DNA from 3 places in the Companilactobacillus sp. FL22-3 genome. Region 3 is predicted to be linked to each of the others. Evidence: predicted binding sites of a transcription regulator. Region 3 holds the regulator's gene; each other region holds the start of a gene.

Region 1 (8,142 bases), on a different contig from region 3:
CCGCCACCAACAGGTACGATCACGGTATCCACATCCCAAATATCATCCAGAATCTCCAAACCAATCGTTCCTTGACCAGCGATAACATATTTATCGTTGAAAGGATCGACAATTGTCTTGCCTTCCTTTTGAGCCCGCAGCTTCATCCATTCGTGAGCGTCGTCAAAAGTTGCCCCATGAATATCAACTTCTGCGCCATATCCACGAGTAGCATCACGTTTAGCTTGAGGTGCTTCATTGGGCATAACTACAGTGGTGTCGATTCCCAATAGATGTCCTGTCAAGGCTACTCCTTGGGCGTGATTACCTGCTGAAGCGGTGATAACGCCACGTTGACGTTCTTCTGGAGTTAAGTGATTAATTTTGTTGTTAGCACCTCTAAATTTGAATGAACCTGTCAGTTGCATATTTTCTAATTTCAGAAAAACATCCCCGCCAACGACATTTCTACTCAAAAACATTGATTGTACTAGTGGCGTTTTCCGAGCATATTTACCGACGATACTTTTAGCCTCTTCGATATCTTGGATATTGACAATGCTATCGATACTACTTTTAATCATTATTAATACCTCCCCGCCTTAGTAAATCTTAAGAGATCTACTTAACTTTTAAATCTGTAAATGGCAATTCCAATGAATCAGCAAGACCTTGATTGGTTATCTGTCCTTGATAAAGATTGACTCCAGAGGCCAATGCGTCGTCAGTTCTAATCGCTTCATCAATGCCTTTTGCCGCAATTTCCAAAAGATAACTGATATTGCCCTTTGCTAAAGCCATCGTTGCTGTCCGAGGAACTGCACCAGGTTGATTTGGAACTGCATAGTGAATAATTCCGTCTTTTACAAAGATTGGATCATCAATCGTAGTTGGATGATCGATTGTTTCCACGGTTCCGCCTTGATCGATTGCGACATCAACGATCACACTACCTGGTCTCATCGACTTAACCATATATTCCTTGACCAACTTAGGTGGTCTCGATCCTGGAATCAAAATCGTAGAAATAAAGATATCGGCATCTTTAATCTCACGAGCCAAGTTTTCTTCATTTGACTTCACAGCTCTGAACTTTTGACCGGCAAATTTATCTTCCAAGAATTTGAGACGGTTATCTTTTAATTCAATAATAACTACTGAAGCTCCCATTCCTAAAGCCAGTTCAGCAGCATTGACGGCAGCATTACCACCACCAAAAATAACTACTCGGCCAGCATCGATACCCAGAATTCCCGGTAGTAAGATTCCTTCTCCTTGATGTTGAGCTTCCAAATAGTAAGCTCCCATGATAACGGAACGACGGCCCGCAATCGCACTCATTGGTGCTAGTAATTCCAATTTGCCGTCTTTAACAATCGTCTCGCCACCAATGGCCGTTGTTTTGGCCTTCATCATCGCTTCAACAGTTGGTTTCGAAGAAGCTAAGTGCTGAAAGCCCCAAATGATTTGTCCTGGTTTAAAATATTGATACTCTTCAGCATCTGGCTCTTTGACTTTAATGATCAATTCAGCCTTCCAGCCATCTTGATGACTAACCAATTTACCGCCAGCAGCAACATACTCTTCATTTGTAAAGCCAGCACCGACTCCAGCGTCTTTTTCAACGAGGACTTCATTACCAGCATCTACCATCTTACGGACATTCTCTGGAGTTGCTGCGACACGTCCTTCTCCTTCTTTTTGTTCCTTAATTACAGCAATTTGCATTTTTAAGCACTCCTTTGTGAAGACTATAACTATCTGATTACAGCTAAATGGTAACGCTTACATATATGCTTGACAAGCGACTTAAGCCTTTCACAATCTTCAATAATTTGTAGAACCAGACCTGGCAAGCGACTTCATTGAAAAAGTTTTTTTAATTTCACAATTATCATTTTTCAAAAATAATCAGATCTCAAATATTGTTATATGATATTTAAACATCTGTTCATCAAGTGTGAACAAAGCTGATATATCAATCTTCTCAAACTAAAAATCTTTATATCTTTTCACAGGTGCTTTTCTTAGTTTAGTTTTATTTTGATTTTTGATACTTTTTATAAGAATAATTTGATTCAAAAAAATCCCAGTGAAGCGACCTTTTTCGTCAAGTGATTTTATAAGAAAATATACATCATTGATATATTTGACATAATAGACTAACAGGAATAGATTTAATGTGAAAGTATAAACAAAGTGAAGGGGGGGACTTTAATGCAACTTACATATTCTCATGTTCTACAACAAGGAAAAAGGATTGTGGATGTGCTGCAATATGTACATTGTTAAAATCACAAGGATTTAAAGTAAATACTTCAAAGTTTAATAGTTTATATTATGATGGTTTTGTTGGAATTAACGTTAAACGAATGTGTGAAATTCTAAAAGGTTTTAATATTAATACCACTTTGTTTAAAGTTAATAGTTTTAGCCAAAAAAGCAATTTATCAGTTTTAGGATTTCCATGTATTGCCTTATTGAAAAATAATGATGGATCAAATCATTATGTGCAGAGATGGAATGGACGTATTATCACCTTCATTTTTGATAAAAATTTGCTTAAATGGAATATCTAAGAATAATGGTGAATATCAACTGGGATTGATTGAAAATGTTATAAAGCTTTTTATTAAAATAGGACAATTCAAATCCGCTGATCGATATATTACGATGTTGCATGACGAATATCCAGAATGTATGGATGATATTTATTTCACGTATTTAATAAAAATTCAAAAAATAAAGATTCAAGTAAGGAATACTTTAGTAGAAATTCTACAGAATCGAAAGAAAACGGAAAACACTACAACCCAATTTAGTTTGATAAATGATAAAGGTTTGCATATTGATGCATTAATAGAAAATTTGCTGTTTATGAATGAGAAATACATGTCCGCATGCAAATTTGATAAATACCTAAATAAATATAACTACCCAAACTATTTTGATTCAAGTGCTTCTCAGTTTATGAATTATATTAATATGAAATTAAAGGATGATGGTAATAATGACTAGAAAATTTGGTAGAAAAATTAACTACATTCCGTTGTTAATATCACTAGTTATTGGAGTATGTATTGGCATGGTTTGTTATTTGATTTCAAGAGATCTTTTGATAGGATTTATCTTTGGGCTATTAAGTATTATAATTACTTCCAGTATTATCTCTTTGAATATCCAAAAGTATTTTGACTACTGGGAGATTTCCAAGAATGGTATTCAATATTGCGATTACAATAGTCTAAAAAAAAGAATACTGGCCATATTTTTCCCTGATTTCATTAAAACTATTTCAATTAATATTAATGATATAAGTTCAATTTCTCTTGAAGTCAATAAAGGTCTTTCTGATCCAAAAGGAATAGGCCCTGATGGTGCTATAGCTGCGAGTTATTATGTTGTTGGATCAGCACTGAATGAATTTACTGACAAGTACTTTTTCGATATTATTCTTACTAATGGTCAAAGGATTTATCTATCGGCATTTGATGATATCTATGATATCGATAAAACAATCTCGGATATTACCAATATTAGTGGAAGAAAAATAAGTATAAAGAATAACATGCATCTTTGATGATGTTTTTAATGAAGTACTCTAAATTCGTATAGACTTATTGCTTAGAGGCATCATTCAAATTCCTTTCATTGTGAAGCTGTAGAGGGTAGAACATCTAAAGGACAGAGTGATGTCTTTTTTGATGTTCTAAAATAACTATATTAATAAATGGTATACAAAAATAGAGTTGATGGCAAAGTGCCTATCAACTCTATTTATCGTACAGCCTTTAATGATCAATTCACTGGGAATCTTTGTTAATTTACTCTTTGTTTACTTATCTGTAACATCTTTACGACTGTAGTTAGCAATGTCTGCAACAACACTGTCAACGAACATCTTAGCGTTTTCTGATTCAGAATCATCTTCACCATATTTTCTAACAGAAACTGTGGCGTCTTTAGCTTCTTCATCACCGACAACGACTGTGTATGGAATCTTCATTGTTTGTGAGTCACGGATCTTATAACCCATCTTTTCATCACGGTCATCGACTTCGGCACGGATATTCTTAGCACGTAATCTAGCAAGAATGTCATTAGCATATTCTGCATGCAATTCTTGGTTAACAGGAATGATACGTACTTGTGTTGGAGCTAACCATGTTGGGAAAGCACCCTTGTACATTTCAATTAGGTAAGCGATAAATCTTTCCATTGTTGAAACGATACCACGGTGAATCATAACTGGTCTGTGATCTTGACCATCGGCACCAACATATGTTAATTGGAACTTCTCTGGTTGCATAAAGTCTAATTGGATAGTTGACAATGTTTCGTCATTTCCAAGAGCAGTCTTTGTTTGAACATCAAGCTTTGGACCATAGAATGCAGCTTCACCTTCGGCTTCGTAGTACTTGAGACCTAGATCATCCATCGCAGCTTTCAACATTGATTGTGATTCGTTCCACATTTCATCGTCATCGAAATACTTTTCAGTATTAGCTGGGTCACGATAACTGAGACGGAATGAGTAATCGGTAATATCGAAGTCTTTATAAACTTCAACCATCAATTGCAAAGTACGCTTGAATTCTTCTTGGATTTGGTCAAGTGCAACGAAAGTGTGACCATCGTTTAGAGTCATTTCACGAACACGTTGTAGTCCACTTAATGCACCTGATTTTTCATATCTGTGCATCATACCAAGTTCAGCGATACGTAGAGGTAGGTCTCTGTATGAACGGTTGTGATGTTTGTAAATTTGAATATGTGAAGGACAATTCATTGGACGCAGTTCAAGCATTTCGCCGTCACCCATGTCCATTGGTGGGAACATGTCTTCACGGTAGTGTGCCCAGTGACCTGAAGTCTTATAGGCATTCAAGTTCATCAAGATTGGTGTGTAAACGTGTTGATAACCCCAAGCAACTTCCTTATCGATGATATATCTTTCGATCACACGACGAATTGTTGCACCATTTGGCATCCAATATGGAAGACCTGCACCAACTTCAGGATCAACGAAGAACAAGTCAAGGTCACGGCCAATTGTTCTGTGATCACGTTCTTTGATTTCTGCACGGCGCTTCAAGTCAGCTTTTAGGCCGTCTTCTTTGTAGAAGGCTGTACCATAAATTCTTTGAAGCATTGGGTTACTTGACTTACCTTGCCAGTAAGCACCAGCAACAGAAAGCAATTCGAAGTGTTTAAGGTCTTTAAGACTTGGAAGAACTGCGTCAAAACCAAAATCAACAAAACCATCAAGTGTATAAACGGGAATTTGAACTGAGTCGATAGCTGAAACAAGTGATGACTTGTAAGGATCATCCTTGAACATTGCTTCAAGATCTTTCTTATCCATCATTGATCTTTCGATCTTGTCGTTGTTTTTGATGATCTTGTTCATCAAAGCAGTGATTTCTTTCAGTTCATCAACGCTGATTTGACCTGACTTGCTGTCAGTATCAACATAGAAACCATCGTCGTTAGCTTGCTTTTCACCAAAGTGAAGGTCAGCTTTGAAGTTTTTAGCAGCAGCTGCAAAGATTAAAGCAGCAGTATTTCTAAGAACCTTTTGAGCATCCTTTTCATCTTCACCTGTGATAATTTCGATCTTACCATCTTGTTTAATTGGACGTTCAAGATCAACTAGAGCATCGTTAAGTTTACCAGCAACAGCTTTTTTACCGAGTGATGTGCTAATTGATTTAGCAACTTCCAAGGTAGTTGTGCCTTCGTCAAACTCCTTAACTGAATCATCTGGGAATGTTAATTTGATTTTTGACATAGACTATTTCCTCCTAAAATTTGATAACAAAAAAATACGTCCCTGAAGTATATCCATATTCTCAAATATGTACATACTTCAGGGACGTATTTCTACGCGGTTCCACCCACATTAAAACTGTAAAACAAATAAACAGTTTTCACTCAAATGGTTATAAAGTAACCGTCAAATATACAGTTTTATGTGAAAGTGGTAGCTTCAGTAATGGGTAAGCTTTCAGTAATCGTACCCTCCCTGAATAGAACCGAAGTGTTATCTTTCATTGGTTTCATTGAAACATTTATTTCTTTAGATTGCAAGTCATTTAGAAAATCTTCTGTTACTTCCATCAACAATGACTTCTCTGGATAAGTATCTGACCCGCTCCATGATCCGCTTAGCCTTAACGGGCTCTTCTTCTCCCCGTTGATTAATGGCCAAATGTTTTTCTAATTCCTGCATTGAAAAGTTGGATGAAAAGAAGGTTGGCAAATTCTCTTGCATCCGATATTGCAAGATCACACCCAAAACTTCATCGCGAATCCAACTAGACATCGAATCAGCTCCGATATCGTCGAGCATCAAGATTTCAGCGCCCTTAATCTGATTGACTTTATCCAAAACACTATTGGAACCGATTGAGTTTTTCATTTCAACCGCAAAAGTGGGAAAATGCATCATGGTCGTATGAACATCGTCTTTGAACAATTCATTAGCAATAGCCCCTAATAAATAAGTCTTTCCAACGCCAAAGTCACCCGCCAAGTATAACCCTGGCACGAAATTCTTTTGGTGCAAATATTGGTCGATAAAGTCCAAAGCTTTGGCCAGTGCTTCTTGGCGGCCGTCGCCATCGTAATCGTCCAATTTGGCATTGCGGATATCGGCAGGCATATCCATTAAAACAAACCCAGTTTCATACTGCGAGCGCTTCTTTTGATTGACGGTTTTTTCGTTAGGATAATAAGCCACTTCGATATTGTGATTATTGACGATCAGCTTAGGATAATAACCTTTGGACAATTCGCTGCTGTGATTCTTGTGATTATAAAATTCGTAGATACTAGCAGCACTAGTAGAAATCGCATCAGGATTGATCTGATCACTATTTTGCTTCAAAAATTCTTGGACGTCAGGATCCTTTAAGGCACCATTAAGCAAGCGACGATAGTCTTCCGTCAAATTCTTTGAATTCATATATTCTGCCAATCTGTTACCTAAATTTTCCATACTTAGTTGTCCTTATTTCTTAATTTTTTCAAACGTTCTTGGAGATCATCACGATTAACATTACTTGTCTTATTCGGTAATTTTGGCTTAACCTTGCTCCAGTCAGTTGCCTGTTCCACCCGGCGATTATTGTTGTTATTATACCGTCGCTTAGGATTTCGAGGTCGATTTTGGAAGTCGCTGATTCGTTGCAATGCCTGTTCAGGTGTCTTAACGCCATTTTGACTCCAATCATTAGCCACCGTTTCCATTAGGGGCAAACTTAAAGCTGGTGAATTTTGCAAAATATAGTAAACCAAGATATTCAAAACTGGAGCCGACAAGAATGCTTTCATCGACATATTACGTAAAGCTCTTGACTCAACACTACCGACGAACCCGCCATTTTTTTGCTTTTGGGCCGTTAAGAAGTCTGCCGGAACCATTGACTTGGCTTGTTGAAGTATCAATTGATCAGCTTGATTGAACTTAGTGACACTTTTATCTGCGGTCGATTCTTGAGCTTCAGTCTGAGCTTTAACTTTGATATTAGCATTTTTCTCAAAGAGATCTTGCACATGTTTTTTCAGACGTACTGGATCGATCTTTTCATTCACAATATCAGTCGTTGCATTGATTGCGCTAATGATCTGCATCTCGTCCAGCCCATAAAAAGACCGGAGACTCAAGATCAACTCTTGATTTTCTAGCAAATTGTCTTTACTGATCTTGGCCGACTGAGCGATACGATCACCAATCAATTCCCAATCTAACGGTTGAACCTTTTCGGCTGAAATTGCTGGTTTATTGGCCTTAGAAGTAACTTGAAAATTGTCACGCGCCGACTGTACTTCACTCGGAGTATTGATCAAGTCATTGTCGCTTAACTGAAATACTTCTAAAAAGTCCTTCGTGATCTCTTGAGAATTCTTCAAAATGAGATCTGACTGAGCATATTTATCGGCCAATAAATGATACTTTTTATCGCCAACTTGTTCGTACAAAAAGATACTCAACAAGTCATCTTTGAAAAAATGATTGGGAGTTAAAGGTTCAAATAACTGGTAAATATAATAAGTCCCTAGGTCATCCTTTTTTTCAAAAGTTCTGATCAATCCTAAAGCTTCATCTTTGATTCGAGCCTCATAAAAACGTTTTTGATCGATTCCCAAAAGACTGAATAA
Region 2 (8,142 bases), on a different contig from region 3:
GGAAATATGGATAAACGTTATGGAACGGTTTATGTCAACCGTACCAACCATGATTTGAAGGATATGAAACGTGTACCAAAGAAGAGCTATTGGTGGTTGCAACATGTTATCGCTACTAATGGTGCAGATTTATCAGATTTGAAATAATCTAAAAGATATTTTGGGGGCGAAATTATGGAAAGTAATGAAACAACGTCAGAAAAACTAGAACATAGTTCATTTCTTGACAAGTTCACTAAAGTTTCAGTGACTGTTGGTAATTGGGTTTATCTAAGGTCACTTCGTGATGCTTTCGCGGTTATCTTACCAGTGTTCATTATTGCTGGATTAGGAACACTGTTAAATAACACAGTTTTTGTTTGGCTATTCAAGGGTGCCACATTGGCTAAAGTTCAAGTCTTTGGTAATGCCATCGCAAATGGTACTTTAAATGTCGCTGGTGTTTTGGTTGCACCAATGATCGGTTACATGTTGGCTCGTAATAAAGGCTTTAATAATCCTATTGCTGCAGCCGCAATGGCTTTGGCTTCACTCTTTATCATGATGCCAGGTCAAATTTCTTTAACCGGTCTAAATGGGAAAACGATGCATACTGTTACTGGTGGTATGAGTTATTTAAATACCGGTACACAAGGTATGTTCGGTGGTATTATCGTTGGTTTGGTTGCCACAGCCATTTTTATCAAACTAGCCGGAATTAAAAAGTTACAAATTAATTTGGGTGAAAATGTTCCACCTGCAGTCAGTCAATCATTCAGTGTTTTGATTCCTGCTTTGATTTTGATGTCACTCTTTGCATTGATTGCTGCATTACTATCAGGTCTATTCAATGCCGATTTGATCAATTTGATCAAGAATTGGATTCAAGAACCACTCAGAGGTTTCAACACAAGTATCGTCGGTTTCTGTGTCATTTACTTCTGTGCTAACTTCCTCTTTACTTTGGGTATTCACCAAACTGTTATTTCAGGTTCTTTGATGGACCCACTTGTTTTGATCAACATGAATCAGAATATGTTAGCTTATGCTCATCATGCAGCTATTCCTAACATCATCACAACTTCATTCGTTTCAAACTACGTACTAGTTGGTGGTTCTGGTTCAACTATTTCATTAATTATTGCTATTCTATTATTCAGTAAAGTTAAGTCTAGTCGAGACGTGGCAAAACTTTCATTGGCACCTGGTATTTTCAATATCAATGAACCTATGATCTTTGGTTATCCAATTGTCTTCAACCTACCTATGATGATTCCATTCGTCTTGTTCCCAGTGATTGGTGCTTTGATGGGTTACTATGCAACCTTGTTCGGCTGGGTTTCAAGAACCGTCGTCTTAGTTCCATGGACCACACCTCCACTGATTGGACCATATCTATCAACTGCAGGTGATTGGCGTTCAGTCGTACTACAAGTCATAATTTTGGCAGTCGGTGTTGCTTTGTATCTACCATTCATGAAGATCAGTGAACGTGTAGCCGCAAAACAAGCTGAAATGCACCGTGAAGAAGCTAAAGCCTAATTATGAAAATTTGGTTTAGTTATTTAGCGGTAGCTGCTTTGATCCTCTTAGGATTATTCGATCTAGTGAATTTTGGCTTAAATCTTACGACTGTCAGTACCTTTGTTGTAGCTATTTTGTTTATCGTTGAGTTAAGAAACAAGTTGGCTACTAATAAGAAAAAATGATGAAAAATCTCACATTAATTTGTGGGATTTTTTTGTTATATGAAAGTAAAGCTTCTATAATCCATAGTGGGCAAGGTTATTAAGTAAATTCCATCTTATCAAAATAAAGCTTTTATATGATTTATATAATGAACCTTAGAATGGAGGGATACGCACTTATATCAGTTTCCACTGTTAACCATGTGTATACACATGTTCACAAAACCTACACACGTTGGCAATTCTGTGACTTTATTTAAAGAAAATGTGATTTTAATCACAAAATTTGGTTGTTTTAAATGTCTGTAAGCGTTACCATAAAAATGAAATCAAACAAAGGAGAAAATGATAATTATTTCTTGAGCGAAACGAACCACTTTATAAGTTAGGGGATGTTTTAGATGAAGAAAAGTTTATCTAAGTCAGCTTACGGTGGCATATCTGGAGAAAAATATGTACCGTATGTGACTGATCAAGATAATCATGGCGGCAATTCTGTGGTCATGATTATGGGTGCCATCTTGGCAGTTATCTTTGCCGCTTCGACAGCTTATTCAGGAATGAAGGCTGGATTGACGGTTGCTGCTGGTATTCCAGGGTCAATTATTGGTTCTGGTTTGATTGCGGCTTTTGCCAAGAAGAAAGGTATCCTGGGAAAAAATCTCATGCAAGGAATGTCCAGTGGTGGTGAATCCATTGCCAGTGGGATGATTTATGTTCTACCTGCAATTATTATCATTGGTGGACGCGTCAATTTTATCTCTGGGGTTTTTGTCGGAGCCTTAGCGGTACTCTTTGCAATTGGGACGGCCTCCTTAGTTCAAAACTATTTGGTTGTTGAAGAGCATGGCAGGCTGGTATATCCAGAATCAATGGCTATCTCGGAAGCCTTAGTTGCTTCTGAAGCTGGTGGTGATTCTCTGAAATTTATGGGGATCGGTTTTGGAATCGGTGGTATTTTGACACTTTTGACGACGCAAGTATTTGGCTGGGTCAATAGTACGATCACCTACATCGGTAACTCGTTTTATCGTTGGAAGATGTCGACCGAAGTTAATCCAATGTTAGCCGGAATTGGTTTCGTAGTCGGGCTAGATGTTGCTTTAACGATGTTTGCTGGGTCGATTCTTTCTAACTTTGCTATTACGCCATTGATTGCTAATTTTACGCAAATGGCTGGGAATCATGCTAAAGACTGGAATGATGTTTCCATCGCGGTTAACCAGATGGGTGTCGACCAAGTTGCCGGTTCTTATTCGAAATATATCGGTGCCGGGATGATGCTCTGTGGTGGTATCGTTGGTGCGGTTAAATTGATTCCAGTTATCGTTACTTCAATTAAGAAAACTCTTAATGCCAGAAACAGTGGTGGTGACGATCGCAATATGCTAGGTATTTGGTCTTTAGTTATCGCTGTTATCGCTATCTTCGTTGTTGGTTTCTTTATTTCTGGCAATATCGCCATGGCCTTTGTTGGTGGTATTTTAGCTTTGATTTTAGCTCTATTATTCGTTATCGTTTCAGCACGTTTAGCTGGTACGATTGGCTGTTCTAACGCTCCAGTTTCCGGTATGACAATTGCTTCATTAGTTATTATGACTTTAGTCTTTGTCATTTGTGGCTGGACTAGCAATGCACATAATCAAACACTATTACTATTCGGTGTCTTCATCGTTACAGCTATTTCTGTTGGTGGTGCCTACATGCAGACACAAAAGGTTAACTATATTATCGGTGGTAACAAGAATGAAATGATGAGATACTTCATGATTGCTGCCATGATTGGTGTCATTGTTGTAGTTGGTACTACAGTAATCCTTGAACCTCAACTTAAAATTACAGGTTCAAATCCACCATTTGGTATGCCTCAAGCTAACTTGATTGCTACATTGACGACCGGTATCATGTCTGGAAATTTGCCTTGGATCATGATCATCATCGGTGTCGTTATGGCCATCGTTTGTTGGATGTTAGGTTTATCAATTATGACGGTTGCTTTAGGATTCTATCTACCAATTTCCACGACTTCAATTATCTTAGTCGGTGCTTTGATCAAACTATTGATCGAAAAAGTTACGGCAGATAATGAACTCAAGGACAGACGTGTGCAAAGTGGTGTCAGTCTTTCATCTGGTTTAATCGCTGGTGGTTCAATTATTGGTTTGATTGGTATTATCTTGCACGTAACTGGTGTCTTGAGTGGCAAGATGCCATCCGGCTTTGCCGGCAGCAATGAAATGGGCTTGATCCTCTTGGCAGTCCTAGTAGTAAGCATTATTATTCCATTATTAAATATTAAAAAAGAAACAAAATAATTAAGGGGCGATAAAAATGGCAAAACGTCCACAATTGACTGAAGCAGATTTAAAGAAGATGGTTTTTAAAAAGAATCCGGCAGTAACTTTTGAAAGAAAAGCCGGTATCATTACCATCGTGCGTGAACAAGATCATCCGATTCAGAAGTTTTTCCGGAAGCTGCATGTCAGAATTCCTGAGAAAACTTATTTGGAATTAGACGAGTATGGCAGTTACGTCTTTACTAAGGTCAATGGTCATCGTAATGCCTACGAAATTGGTAAGGAACTGGCCGAAAAATTCCCAGATACTGACCAATATCGCTATACGAGATTAATTTTGTTTTTACAACAAATTGAGAATGTTGATCATCTAATTGAACGTGTATCATAGGTATTATAAAAATAAATTAATGGGGGATATTAAAATGACAGATCGTATCGAATTATCAGCTTGTACATCAATCATGGTAGGTAAGAAGGCTTCAATGGACGGAGCAACTTATATTTCCAGAAATGAAGACCGTCTCAATGCTATCTACAGAAAACGGATCATTGTACAACCTGCAGTTTCAGGACGTCACGAAACATATACTTCACCATATAATCAAATGACAGCACCTTATCCAGAAAGCGGCTATCGTTATACATCGACACTTGATGCCGATCAAAGTACCGGTCCTAATGAAGAAGATGGATTTAACGAAAAGAACGTTGGTATGAGTGCAACTGAAAGTGTTTATGCCAATGAAAAAGTTCTTGCCTTTGATCCATACGTTAAGAATGGACTAGCTGAAGACTCGCTTGCAACTTTAGTTTTGCCATATATCGATTCAGCTCGTCATGGAGTTGAATACTTAGGTAAATTGGTTGCTAAATATGGTTCAGCTGAAGGTAATGGACTTCAATTCAACGACAAGAATGAAGTTTGGTATATGGAAGTCGTAACTGGACATCAATGGGTAGCTGTACGTATCCCCGATGATTGTTATGCAGTCGCTGCTAACCAAGTAGCTATCCAAGATATTGATTTTAACGATCCTGACAACTACATGTGGGCTGATGGTATCCAAGAATTTGTTTCCGAACATGACTTAAACCCTGATTTTGATCGTTGGGATTTCCGTCATATCTTTGGTACAGATACTGAAAAAGATCATCACTACAACACACCTCGTGTATGGTTTGCCCAACGTTATTTGAACCCATCTGATGACACACAAGACCCAGAATCAGCTGAGCTGCCATTTATCAGAAAACCAGACCACAAGATTGCTGTGGAAGACATTCAATATATTTTGAAGTCACACTACAATGAAACAAAATATGATCCACTTGGTAGCGGCAGTGAACATGACAAGAAGACTTATCGTGCTATTTCACTATCACGTACAGCCAACTCCCATATCCTTCAAATGAGAGATTCAGATAAGAATGGAGCTGCTGGTGTTGAATGGACTGGCTTTGGTATTCCTAGCTTCTGTCCACAAGTACCATTCTTTACTAATGCTAATGACATTGATGAATCATACAGCTACACTCCAGAAAAGATGGACTTAAAGAGTGCCTATTGGATGTATGAAGCTTTGGCAATGGTAGTTGAGTCACACTACAAGGAATTCGTCGAACCTAACCTAGACTATCAAAAAGCTTTGTCAGAATGGGCACGCAGAAAGATTGCTGAAGTTGACAAGAAGGCTGTTACAATGTCAGGCGATGCTTTGACAGATTACCTTACAGAACAAAACCATGAGATTGTAAAACACTACAATGAAGAGACAATGGCACATTTGGCAGACTTAGTTACTCAAGGTACTGAATTGAGCAAATTGACTTTCAAGATGGATCCAAATCTTTAATTAAAAAAACTTAGGAAACAGGAGGGCCTAGTGATCAAATTTTGATTGCTAGGTCTTTTATTATCTGAAAATAATAATGATTTTAATATCTATTAATTGTAAAATTTAGTTAATGAAAAAAGTCACGAGGTATTGATTATGAAGGATATTCGTTTTAAAAGTGTCTTTGATATTATTGGTCCAGTCATGGTAGGACCAAGCAGTTCGCATACAGCTGGTGCAGCTAGAATTGGTAAAGTCGTGCATGATATTTTTGGCGAGCAGCCTGACAAAATAACTATCGACTTGTATGAATCTTTTGCTAAGACGTACCGTGGTCATGGAACTGATGTTGCTATTGTCGGTGGTTTGTTAGGGATGGAGCCTGATGATGAGCATTTGGCCGACTCTTTGAAGATTGCTTATGATCAAGGAATCAAAGTTGCTTTTGTTCCTAAGAGTGACAAAGTTGATCACCCTAATACGGCTAAGATTAATTTAGTGAAGGGTGATCATGAATTATCAGTTACCGGAATTTCTATTGGTGGAGGAAATATTCAAATCTCTGAAATCAATGGTTTCAAGATGTCGTTGAGTTTGGGAACGCCAACTTATATTACTGTTCATCAAGATATTGCCGGGATGATCGCAAAAGTTACCGATGTTTTTTCCCAATTTAAGATCAATATCGGTACGATGACTGTTACTAGAGCGGCTAAGGGTGAAAAAGCGATTATGATTATCGAAGTTGATGAGCGTCGTGATCGTCCAGAAATCTTAGCTAGATTGAAAGCTTTACCAAATGTTGATAATGCGACGTATTTTGAATAAGGGGATTGAAAAATGTTCTATACAATTAAAGAATTAGTCGAAAAAAGTGCTGATTATGATTCAGTCGCCGATTTAATGGTTCAAACAGAAATGGAAAATACTCAGCGCAGTAAAGAATTTATTCGCCAACAGATGGAACGTAACTTAGAGGTTATGGAAAAGTCGATTGAAGAAGGAGTCGCTGGTGTTAAATCAGTTACTGGTCTCACTGGTGGAGATGCCAAATTAATGGACGAGTATCTCAAAAAAGGTGATTTTTTGAGTGGTGAGCCTATCCTTGAGGCAGTTCGCAATGCTGTGGCCGTAAATGAAGTCAACGCTAAAATGGGCTTGATCTGTGCTACACCGACTGCTGGTAGTGCGGGTGTATTGGCTGGTGTTTTGGTTGCTAATCGTGACCGACTCCATTTAACTCGTGACCAACAAGTAGACTTCCTCTTTACTGCCGGTGCGTTTGGATTAGTAATTGCCAATAACTCTTCGATTGCTGGAGCTGAAGGTGGCTGTCAGGCTGAAGTTGGTTCAGCTGCTGCAATGGCATCAGCTGCTTTAGTTTGTGCCAAAGGTGGTACAGCTCAACAGGCAGCAGAGGCTATCTCAATCACGCTTCAAAATATGATGGGCTTAGTCTGTGATCCTGTCGCAGGCTTAGTTGAAGTTCCTTGTGTCAAACGTAATGCTTTAGGTTCCTCACAGGCGATGATTTCAGCAGATATGGCTTTGGCTGGAATCAAGAGTGTAATTCCAGTTGATGAAGTGGTTGAAGCAATGCATAAGGTTGGTCAACAGATGCCTTCAATCTTTAAAGAGACGGCAGAAGGTGGTCTGGCAACGACACCAACAGCTTTGAAACTAAAGAAAGAGATTTTTGGAGACTAAGTAGTGTTTTGTCTATGAGGGGAGTTTACGATGAGAAATCAAAAACATATGGCCTGTACATCTATTATGGTCGGTAAGAAAGCCGCCATCGATGGGGTTAATTATATTGCTCGGAACGAAGATAATTTTGTGGCTAACTGGCCTAAACGTTTTATCGTTGTGCCAGCGGTTAAAGACCGCCACGAGACTTACACGTCACCTTACAATAAGTTAAGTGTTGAATTGCCAGAAAACGGTTATCGCTACACTGCTTCGCCTGATGCTGATCAAACTGAGGGATGGTACGAGGAAGACGGTATCAATGAGCAGAATGTGGGGTTGAGCGCTACCGAGAGCGTCGTTGCCAATGAGTTAGTTTTGGCATACGATCCTTTGATTGAAAACGGGGTGGCAGAAGATTCAATAACAACACTAGTTTTGCCCTACATCGACTCAGCTCGCCAAGGGGTTAAATATTTAGGCGATTTGATTGCTAAATATGGTTCCACTGAAAGTAATGGAGTGGAGTTCTTTGATCAAAATGAAATTTGGTATATGGAAATAGCGACTGGACACCATTGGGTGGCAATCAGAATTCCAGATGATTGTTATGCGGTCGCTGCCAATCAAATTGGAATCGAAACGATTGATTTT
Region 3 (8,142 bases):
CTAGGAATTGACCTAGTTAATTTAGGGTTGATCTATGGTGTAAAAGTTGAAGGAAACAAGGCAACTGTAACCATGACCTTGACGACAATGGGTTGTCCCTTGAGTGACATGTTAGATGATGCGATCAAAGAGGCCAGTGAATCAGTCGATGGTATCGATAAGTGTGTAGTGGAACTAGTGTGGTATCCAGTCTGGGATATTTCAATGATGAGCCGGTATGCGAGAATCTCATTAGGAATACCGGGAAACTTAGGCAATTAAAAAAGCACTGCGTTTATTCGAAAACTCGAGTAAATACAGTGCTTTTGCTTTGATTAGCTTTTAGCCATATTTTCAAAACGGCTCATCAATAAACCTAAGATGATTCCAATCAAGAATAAAACTAGGCCAATGGTCCAATCGATCAACGAGGTATTTTGATAGGATATACCACCATTGATATAAGGATTAGGTACCAAAATTAAAATCGTACTAGCGATGACGATACCAAGGATAAAATGGTATACCCGTGAGTGATGATGGCGGATAATACTTTCCATAGCTTTGGAAAAGGTCAAAACGGTAATCGCTCCACCAATGGCGATTGGTAAAAAGACTCCCAAGTCAAAGTTCTTAAAGCCTTTTAACATTGGTCCATATAACCCAATAATCAGAAGAAGGTTGGAAGAACTTAATCCGGGCACTAATACTCCTAAAGCAATCAGAGCCCCAGCAACGATAAAACCGAAGAAATTGGCAGGAATTGTGCCTAAGATCTCACTAATGAAGAATAAGAATATTCCGCCACCAATCAGCATGGAGAAGAACCAAAGCAGATCGATTCGGTCTCGTTTAGTCCGTGAAGTTGATTCAATTACCAAGGTTGGCAAGGTTCCAAAGATGATCCCGGCAAAAGCCCAGAGAACAACCATTTGGTGATTCTCTAATAAATATTCTAAAGGATTTGATAATAGGCCGATACCGACGATTCCACCGATACCAATAGGAACGAAGTAGAGAAAATCTCGTCTGAAGTTGTCGCGGACATGAGCCATAAAGGTCAGCATCCGTTCATAAACTCCTAAAATTGCGGCTAAAGCGCCCCCAGAAACCCCCGGAAGAATGAATCCTAAAGCGATGATCACACCCTTAAAAAAGCGAATGATAAAGTTATCTCGTTTTGTTTTCATAGGTCCTCTTTATTAATATAATTTTATTCACAATATCAAATTAAAATTGTTATAGCAAATAAAAGTCATCGTTCAAAGAATTTATTTGTTGGTAATGATTGTAATTTATTCTTGATCTTTGAAATCTTCCAATTCAATCGACTTTTCAGTCCATTCTTCTTCAATCTGATCTTGTTTAGCCGAGACTTCATCCAACTCTTTTTGCAGATCAGCTAATTTACTGTACGAAGTGATATTTTCTTCTTTAGTCATTTCGGCCTGAATAGCTTTAGTTTTATCTTCTAGTTCAGTTAATTGTTGTTCCAAATCGTCAACTTGTCGACGCAACTTCCGTTCTTGTTTTTGTTGCTCTTTTGATTGTTGATACTCAATTTTTTTCTCACTAACGTTGTTGGAAGCTTGAGCTGTTTGAGTTGGAGCAGCTTGTTCAGTCGTTTTTTCCAGATAATAATCATAATCACCCAGATAAATTGTACTGCCGTGAGGGCTAATATCGACGATCCTGTTGGCTAAAGTGTTCAAGAGGTAACGATCATGTGAAACGAAGAGGACGGTGCCAGGGAAGCTCTTTAAGGCATCTTCAAGCACTTCCTTGCTATCAATATCTAAGTGGTTAGTTGGCTCATCCATAATCAAGAAATTATTGTTTTCCATCGACAACTTAGTGAGCGTCAAACGTGCTTTTTCACCACCAGATAGTCCCGCGACAGGTTTCAAGACATCGTCGCCACTGAATAGAAAGGCACCTAATTTATTGCGGATAACTTGTTCATCGAGACGTGGGTATTGATCCCAGATTTCGTGCAACACGTCTTTTTTAGGATCTAGGCCCTTCAAATTTTGATCGTAGTAACCGACTTGAACGTTGGCGCCGAATTGGCTAGTACCCTTGATTAAAGGTATCTTATTCAAAATTGATTTGAGAAAAGTTGACTTGCCGATTCCGTTAGGACCAATGATACCAACTCGTTCACCTTTTTTTACATCCAGATTGATTGGCTCAGACATGATCTGATCATCATAGCCAATGGCTGCATCTTTAACCAAAAGCACGTCATTACCACTTTCTTTATCGATATTGAATGAGAAGTGGACTGAGCCTTGGTCACTGCCAGGTTTTTCCAAAACATCCATATGTTCCAACTTTTTACGACGACTTTGAGCCATCTTAGTAGTTGATGCACGAACGATATTTTTTTGAATGTACTCTTCGGCCTTCTTGATTTCAGCCTGTTGCTCTTCATAATGTTTCCAAGCAATGTCTTGATTCTTTTTCTTTTCTTGCAGGTAGAAACTATAATTGCCGGAATAGTGAGTTGAGGAATGCTGATTGATCTCGACGATCTCATTGGCGACCTTATCTAAGAAGTACTGGTCATGAGAGACGATGACTAGAGCACCTCGATAGCCCTTTAAATAATTTTCTAGCCATTCAACCGTGTTGATATCCAAATGGTTGGTCGGTTCATCCAAGAGTAAGATATCGTGGTGTTCCAAGAGCATTTTAGCCATCGCTAAACGTGACCTTTCACCACCAGAAAGCGTCGAGACTTTATTTTGCCAAACTTCTTCCTCAAAACCGAAGCCCTTTAGGACACTGCGGATTTCTGATTGATAACCGTAACCATTTTCTTGGCGAAAAGTATTTTGTAGTTGATCATATTGTTTTAAGATATCTTCGTAATCATCAGCATTAGGATCAGCTAATTTTTCTTCAAGTGCGTGCATCCTTTTTTCTTGTTCTTTGAGGTAGTCAAATACCTTTTCCAATTCTAAGAAAATTTGATTATCGCTGTTCAGACCTGAATCCTGTGCTAAATAGCCAATATTGGTGTCTTTTTTCAACGCAATATTGCCGCTGTTATAACTTTCTTGATCTGAAATGATCTTCAGCAAAGTAGATTTTCCAACGCCGTTACGTCCAACTAAACCGATTCGGCTATTGTCTTGGATTTCAAAACTGACATTGGAAAAAAGTTTTTTGGTACCAAAATTTTTCGTAATGTTCTGTGCTTGTAATAAAATCAAAATATAACTCCTTTATGTCTTCACAATTTTATCATTAATTAATAATTTGTGCCTTTATAGGTTTAACGTATTGCGTTTTTTTGGATTTTTATTTACTATAAATGTTAGTGAAATGACACACATATGGTGGTAAATTATGACAAAAACAACAGTTCCAAACGCAACAATAAAGCGTTTACCAATTTATTATCGTTACTTTCAATTTCTCAAGGATGAAGGCACAAAAAAAATCTCCTCTGGCGAATTATCAGAAGGGGTCAAGATAGATAGTGCTACAATTAGACGTGACTTCTCATATCTAGGTGCACTTGGGAAACGTGGCTACGGTTACGATGTAAACGATTTAGTGGCTTTCTTTAAGAAGCTCTTGAATCAAGATAAACGAACCAACGTCGCATTAGTGGGAGTTGGTAATTTAGGTAACGCCTTACTAAATTATAACTTTTCTCGGACTAATAATGTGCGAATTGCGGCAGCTTTTGATATCAATAAGGAAATTGTCGGTACAGTTAAGAGTGGCGTACCAGTTTACTATATTAGCGAACTGAAAGAACAACTTAACTTGCAACAGATCGATGTCTGCATTTTGACAGTTTCATCTAACGCTGCCCAAACGACCGCTGATCAGTTAGCCGAGGCTGGCGTTCGCGGTATCTTAAACTTTACACCGGTTATTATCAATGTACCAAGTAGTATCCGCGTTCATTATGTCGATTTGGCAAATGAATTGCAGACGTTGATCTTCTTCTTAGACCGTGATAAGTCAATGACAGAAGAAACAAATTAAAATCCTTTGGGGGGAATTATAATGAGTGAACCATTATTCTTGAAACCTGTCTTCCACGAAAAAATCTGGGGTGGCAGAAAATTAGCAACTAAGTTTGGCTATGATATTCCTGATGGCACGATTGGTGAATGTTGGGCAATTTCTGGACATCCACATGGTAGATCACAAGTCGAAAATGGCGAATTTGCTGGACAATATGTTGATGACCTTTGGAAAAATCACAGCGAATTATTTGGTAATCCAGAAGGCAAAGTTTTTCCTTTGTTAACTAAGATCTTAGATGCTGAAGCCAGTCTTTCAGTTCAAGTTCATCCAGACAATGCCTATGCAGCTGAGCATGAACATGAATTAGGTAAGACAGAATGCTGGTATATCATCGATGCTGAGCCTAATTCATATTTGATCTATGGTCACAATGCTAAGAATAAAGCTGAACTTGACCAAATGATCGAATCAGGCGATTGGGATCATCTTTTGAGAAAAGTCCCAGTTAAGGCGGGCGAATTCTACTATGTACCAAGTGGAACGGTTCATGCCTTAAATAAGGGGATCATGGTCTTAGAAACCCAACAAAGCAGTGATACAACATATCGTTTGTATGACTATGATCGGGTTGATAAGACTACTGGAAAGAAACGTGATCTACATATCAAACAATCTGAGGATACTATTACCGTGCCTCATAAAGATCCTCAACTTGATATTGAATCCAAACAAGTCGGCCAAAACAAGTTCACAACCTTTGTTCAACCACCAATTTCACCATTCTTCTCAGTTTATCACTGGGAGATCAAAGAACCTGTTGAGCTTCACCATCAAATTGGCAAATACACTTTGATCTCAGTTCTAAATGGTACTGGTAAGATTACAGTTGATGGCCAAGATTATGATTTGAAGAAGGGTATCCACTTGATTGTTCCAGCCACAGTTGATGCTTGGACTTTGTCAGGTGACTTGGATATCATCGCTTCAGAATCTGGCGAAAAGTAAACTCAATTTTAAGAAAAAAACTAAAAATCGTTCATCAATACAGAATAGCGGAAAAATAAATCCGTATATTCTGTATTTTTTTAATGAAAATTTAAGCAAAAGTAGAACTATCTTGGTAAAGACTATTTATTTAGTTCGTACATTTTAATAAAATAAAAAAATATTTAATTTGGAACCGTTAACAATTCCCCATTCTTTAAAAAGTCATCTATAATTAAAATTAAGATTTCAAAAAAGGGGACTTAAAATTGCAGAAACAACGATTTTTTCGAGTCAGTTTAGGGTGGCAAATTATTATTGGCCTGATCTTGGGAATTGTCTTAGGACAAATTTTTTATCAAAATAAAGCCGCCATTCAAGTAATGCAGAACATTGGGACTATGTTTATCTCAATGATTCAAATGATTGTTTTGCCAATTGTTATCTCCTGTTTGACCGTGGGTATTGCCAATATGGGCGATATCAAAAAATTAGGTCGGATCGGTTTAAAGACTTTAGTTTATTTTGAGATTATGACAACATTAGCGATCATTATTGGTATTTTAGTTGCTAATGTTACGCATCCTGGTACATATATTGATATTCACAGCCTAAAAGGTTCGGATATTAGTCAATATGCTGCTACTGCCAAAACAGCTAAACATTCGGGAATTTGGTCGATTCTCATGAGTATTATCCCAACCAATATTTTTGCATCACTCGGTAAGGGTGACATGTTACCAATTATTTTCTTCTCAGTTCTGTTTGGATTAGGAACAGCTTCAATCGGCAAGCAAGGTCAAATTATCACCGATACGCTGAATGCCGTTGCCAATGTTATGTTTAAAGTTACTAACTGGGTAATGCGTTTAGCACCGATTGGTGTCTGTGCTTTGATTGGAGTTACAGTTGGAGAAATGGGCTTCAATTCTTTGAAACCTTTGGCACTTTTTATCGTGATAGCTTACGCAACGATGGCATTCTTTGTCTTTGTGATAATGGCTGCCGTAGGACACTTATTCCACGTAAGATTTTATGAATTATTTAGGATCATCGAAAATGAAGTTATGTTAGCTTTTACTACTGCCAGTTCGGAAGCTGCTTTACCAAAGATGATGAAAAAGATGCAAGACTATGGATCATCAAAGGGAATCGTATCTTTCGTTATTCCGACCGGATATACTTTTAATTTAGATGGTTCTGCTATCTATCAATCTTTAGCCGCTTTATTCTTAGCTCAAGCGTATAATATTCACCTTTCTTTAGGGCAACAAATTACCCTTGTGGTGGTATTGATGTTAACATCTAAGGGGATGGCCGGAGTTCCTGGAGCATCGTTTGTTGTACTCCTAGCCACAGTATCGACTATCGGTGTACCAATGCAAGGTTTGACCTTCATTGCGGGTATCGACCGTCTCGTAGATATGGGACGTACTGCCGTTAACGTTGTCGGAAATTCACTTGCGACCGTCATTATTGCCAAAAGTGAGAAGGAATTTGACGAAGAAAAACGTGCCAAGTACGTTGCAGCTTATACACGTGGGGACTGATGAGAAAACTCCGTGTAGTTAGAAACAATTTAAACACACACAAAAAGCCCGCCGAGAAAAATCGGTAGGCTTTTTTTTAGATGATCTGCAAAGTTAAAACAATTGCATTCATAACGATATGGCTGCCGGCACTGATATAAATATTTTGAGATTTGTAGTAAACATATGAGAACCAAAGTCCCATACAGACATATACTAAGAACCGAGTGTCTTGATGCATAAAAGCAAAGAGAAACGCAGCGATAATCGCAGCAACGTAAATATTAGTTGGTTTGATCAAGTTAGCAAAGAAGACGCGCCGGAAGATGATCTCCTCCATGATAGGGGCGGCAATCATAACGTAAAGAAAGTAATATGGATAAGCTTTGACCATCAATAACAAGTTGAGCGTATTTTGTGATTCTGTACTGACGTGAAAAATTAATTTATCCGCAAAGCCAATTCCAAATTGAACGACCAATGCCCCCAAGGTTCCGATAATTATCCATTGGAGAGCATGATTCAGGTCAGTTTTTTTCTCAAACTCTAATGGACCACTTTGTTTGACCAAATACATCATGATTCCAGTAACGACCAAAGCCGCAACGGTGATTGTGGCAAAATATGCTGTGCCAGTTATTTTGAGGATCGATAAAAAACTACCAACTGACAGCAACAAAATATAGGCCAGCAATGTGAAAAACTGATTTGTACGATAGGACATAATTTCCTCCATTTTTTTAAAGGTAAATACTTGCAACTTCACAATATAATGTTAATATAAAACTTGTGATTAGCACAACAGATAGTTGAGTGCTAAAAAAACATTAAGGTAATATATTGGAGGTATTTAAATTGTTAAAACCACTTGGAGATAGAGTCATTGTAACAGTCGATAAAGAAGAAGAAAAGACAGTCGGTGGCATTGTTTTAGCAAACAACGCTAAAGAAAAGCCTCAAACAGCAGAGGTTGTTGCCGTTGGTGAAGGCTTAGTTGCTGATAATGGTACTAAGTTGCCAATGAACGTTAAAAAGGGTGACAAAGTTCTTTTTGACAAGTACTCAGGCTCAACAGTTAAATACGAAGATAACGAATATTTGATCCTTCATGAAAAAGATATCATGGCAATCGTTGATTAATCGAAATTAAACAAGAAAAAATATATTTTAAATTATGGAGTGTGAAAATTAATGGCTAAAGAAATTAAATTTTCAGAAGATGCACGTTCAAAGATGCTAGATGGTGTTAACAAACTAGCTGACACAGTTAAGACAACAATCGGACCTAAAGGTAGAAACGTTGTTCTTGAAAAGAGCTATGGTTCACCAGAAATCACAAATGATGGTGTAACAATCGCTAAGAGTATTGAATTGGAAGACCACTTCGAAAACATGGGTGCTAAGTTAGTTTCCGAAGTAGCTTCAAAGACTAACGATATTGCTGGTGACGGTACTACTACAGCTACTGTTTTAACACAAGCAATCGTTAAAGAAGGTATGAAGAACGTTACAGCCGGTGCTAACCCTGTTGGTATCAGAACAGGTATCGAAAAGGCTACAAACGCCGCTGTTGACGAACTTCACAATATTTCACACAAAGTTTCAGGTAAGAAAGATATTGCTCAAGTAGCTTCAGTTTCTTCAGCTGACCCAGAAGTTG

The links. The regulator Rex, encoded in region 3, represses fermentation and respiration genes when NADH is low (regulators of the CRP and FNR family bind a similar motif). The targets are predictions, from matches to a motif close to TTGTGAANTANTTCACAA.
Region 1: ACYT32_RS02215 (alanine dehydrogenase) is a predicted target of Rex. The motif match lies at 1,722-1,739, and genes of this name have one in related genera.
Region 2: ACYT32_RS04220 (OPT/YSL family transporter) is a predicted target of Rex. The motif match lies at 1,933-1,950, and genes of this name have one in related genera.

Annotation. Positions count from the first base shown of each region.
Region 1 is NZ_JBTYYZ010000002.1:44,356-52,497, reverse strand. It holds gene tdcB (bifunctional threonine ammonia-lyase/L-serine ammonia-lyase TdcB) at 1-563, opposite strand, end outside; gene ACYT32_RS02215 (alanine dehydrogenase) at 601-1,707, opposite strand; gene ACYT32_RS02210 (cysteine peptidase family C39 domain-containing protein) at 2,208-2,558, shown strand; gene ACYT32_RS02205 (hypothetical protein) at 2,503-2,997, shown strand; gene ACYT32_RS02200 (hypothetical protein) at 2,990-3,559, shown strand; gene thrS (threonine--tRNA ligase) at 3,815-5,770, opposite strand; gene ACYT32_RS02190 (hypothetical protein) at 5,950-6,099, opposite strand; gene dnaI (primosomal protein DnaI) at 6,071-6,979, opposite strand; gene ACYT32_RS02180 (DnaD domain protein) at 6,982-8,142, opposite strand, start outside.
Region 2 is NZ_JBTYYZ010000003.1:174,211-182,352, reverse strand. It holds gene ACYT32_RS04235 (glycoside hydrolase family 1 protein) at 1-147, shown strand, start outside; gene ACYT32_RS04230 (PTS sugar transporter subunit IIC) at 175-1,521, shown strand; gene ACYT32_RS04225 (hypothetical protein) at 1,524-1,688, shown strand; gene ACYT32_RS04220 (OPT/YSL family transporter) at 2,069-3,982, shown strand; gene ACYT32_RS04215 (PqqD family peptide modification chaperone) at 4,017-4,355, shown strand; gene ACYT32_RS04210 (C69 family dipeptidase) at 4,390-5,820, shown strand; gene sdaAB (L-serine ammonia-lyase, iron-sulfur-dependent subunit beta) at 5,959-6,630, shown strand; gene sdaAA (L-serine ammonia-lyase, iron-sulfur-dependent, subunit alpha) at 6,643-7,509, shown strand; gene ACYT32_RS04195 (C69 family dipeptidase) at 7,540-8,142, shown strand, end outside.
Region 3 is NZ_JBTYYZ010000009.1:67,306-75,447, reverse strand. It holds gene ACYT32_RS09260 (metal-sulfur cluster assembly factor) at 1-261, shown strand, start outside; gene ACYT32_RS09255 (DUF368 domain-containing protein) at 315-1,169, opposite strand; gene ACYT32_RS09250 (ABC-F family ATP-binding cassette domain-containing protein) at 1,275-3,197, opposite strand; gene ACYT32_RS09245 (redox-sensing transcriptional repressor Rex) at 3,334-3,984, shown strand; gene manA (mannose-6-phosphate isomerase, class I) at 4,006-4,974, shown strand; gene ACYT32_RS09235 (cation:dicarboxylate symporter family transporter) at 5,223-6,503, shown strand; gene ACYT32_RS09230 (CPBP family intramembrane glutamic endopeptidase) at 6,580-7,206, opposite strand; gene groES (co-chaperone GroES) at 7,338-7,622, shown strand; gene groL (chaperonin GroEL) at 7,674-8,142, shown strand, end outside.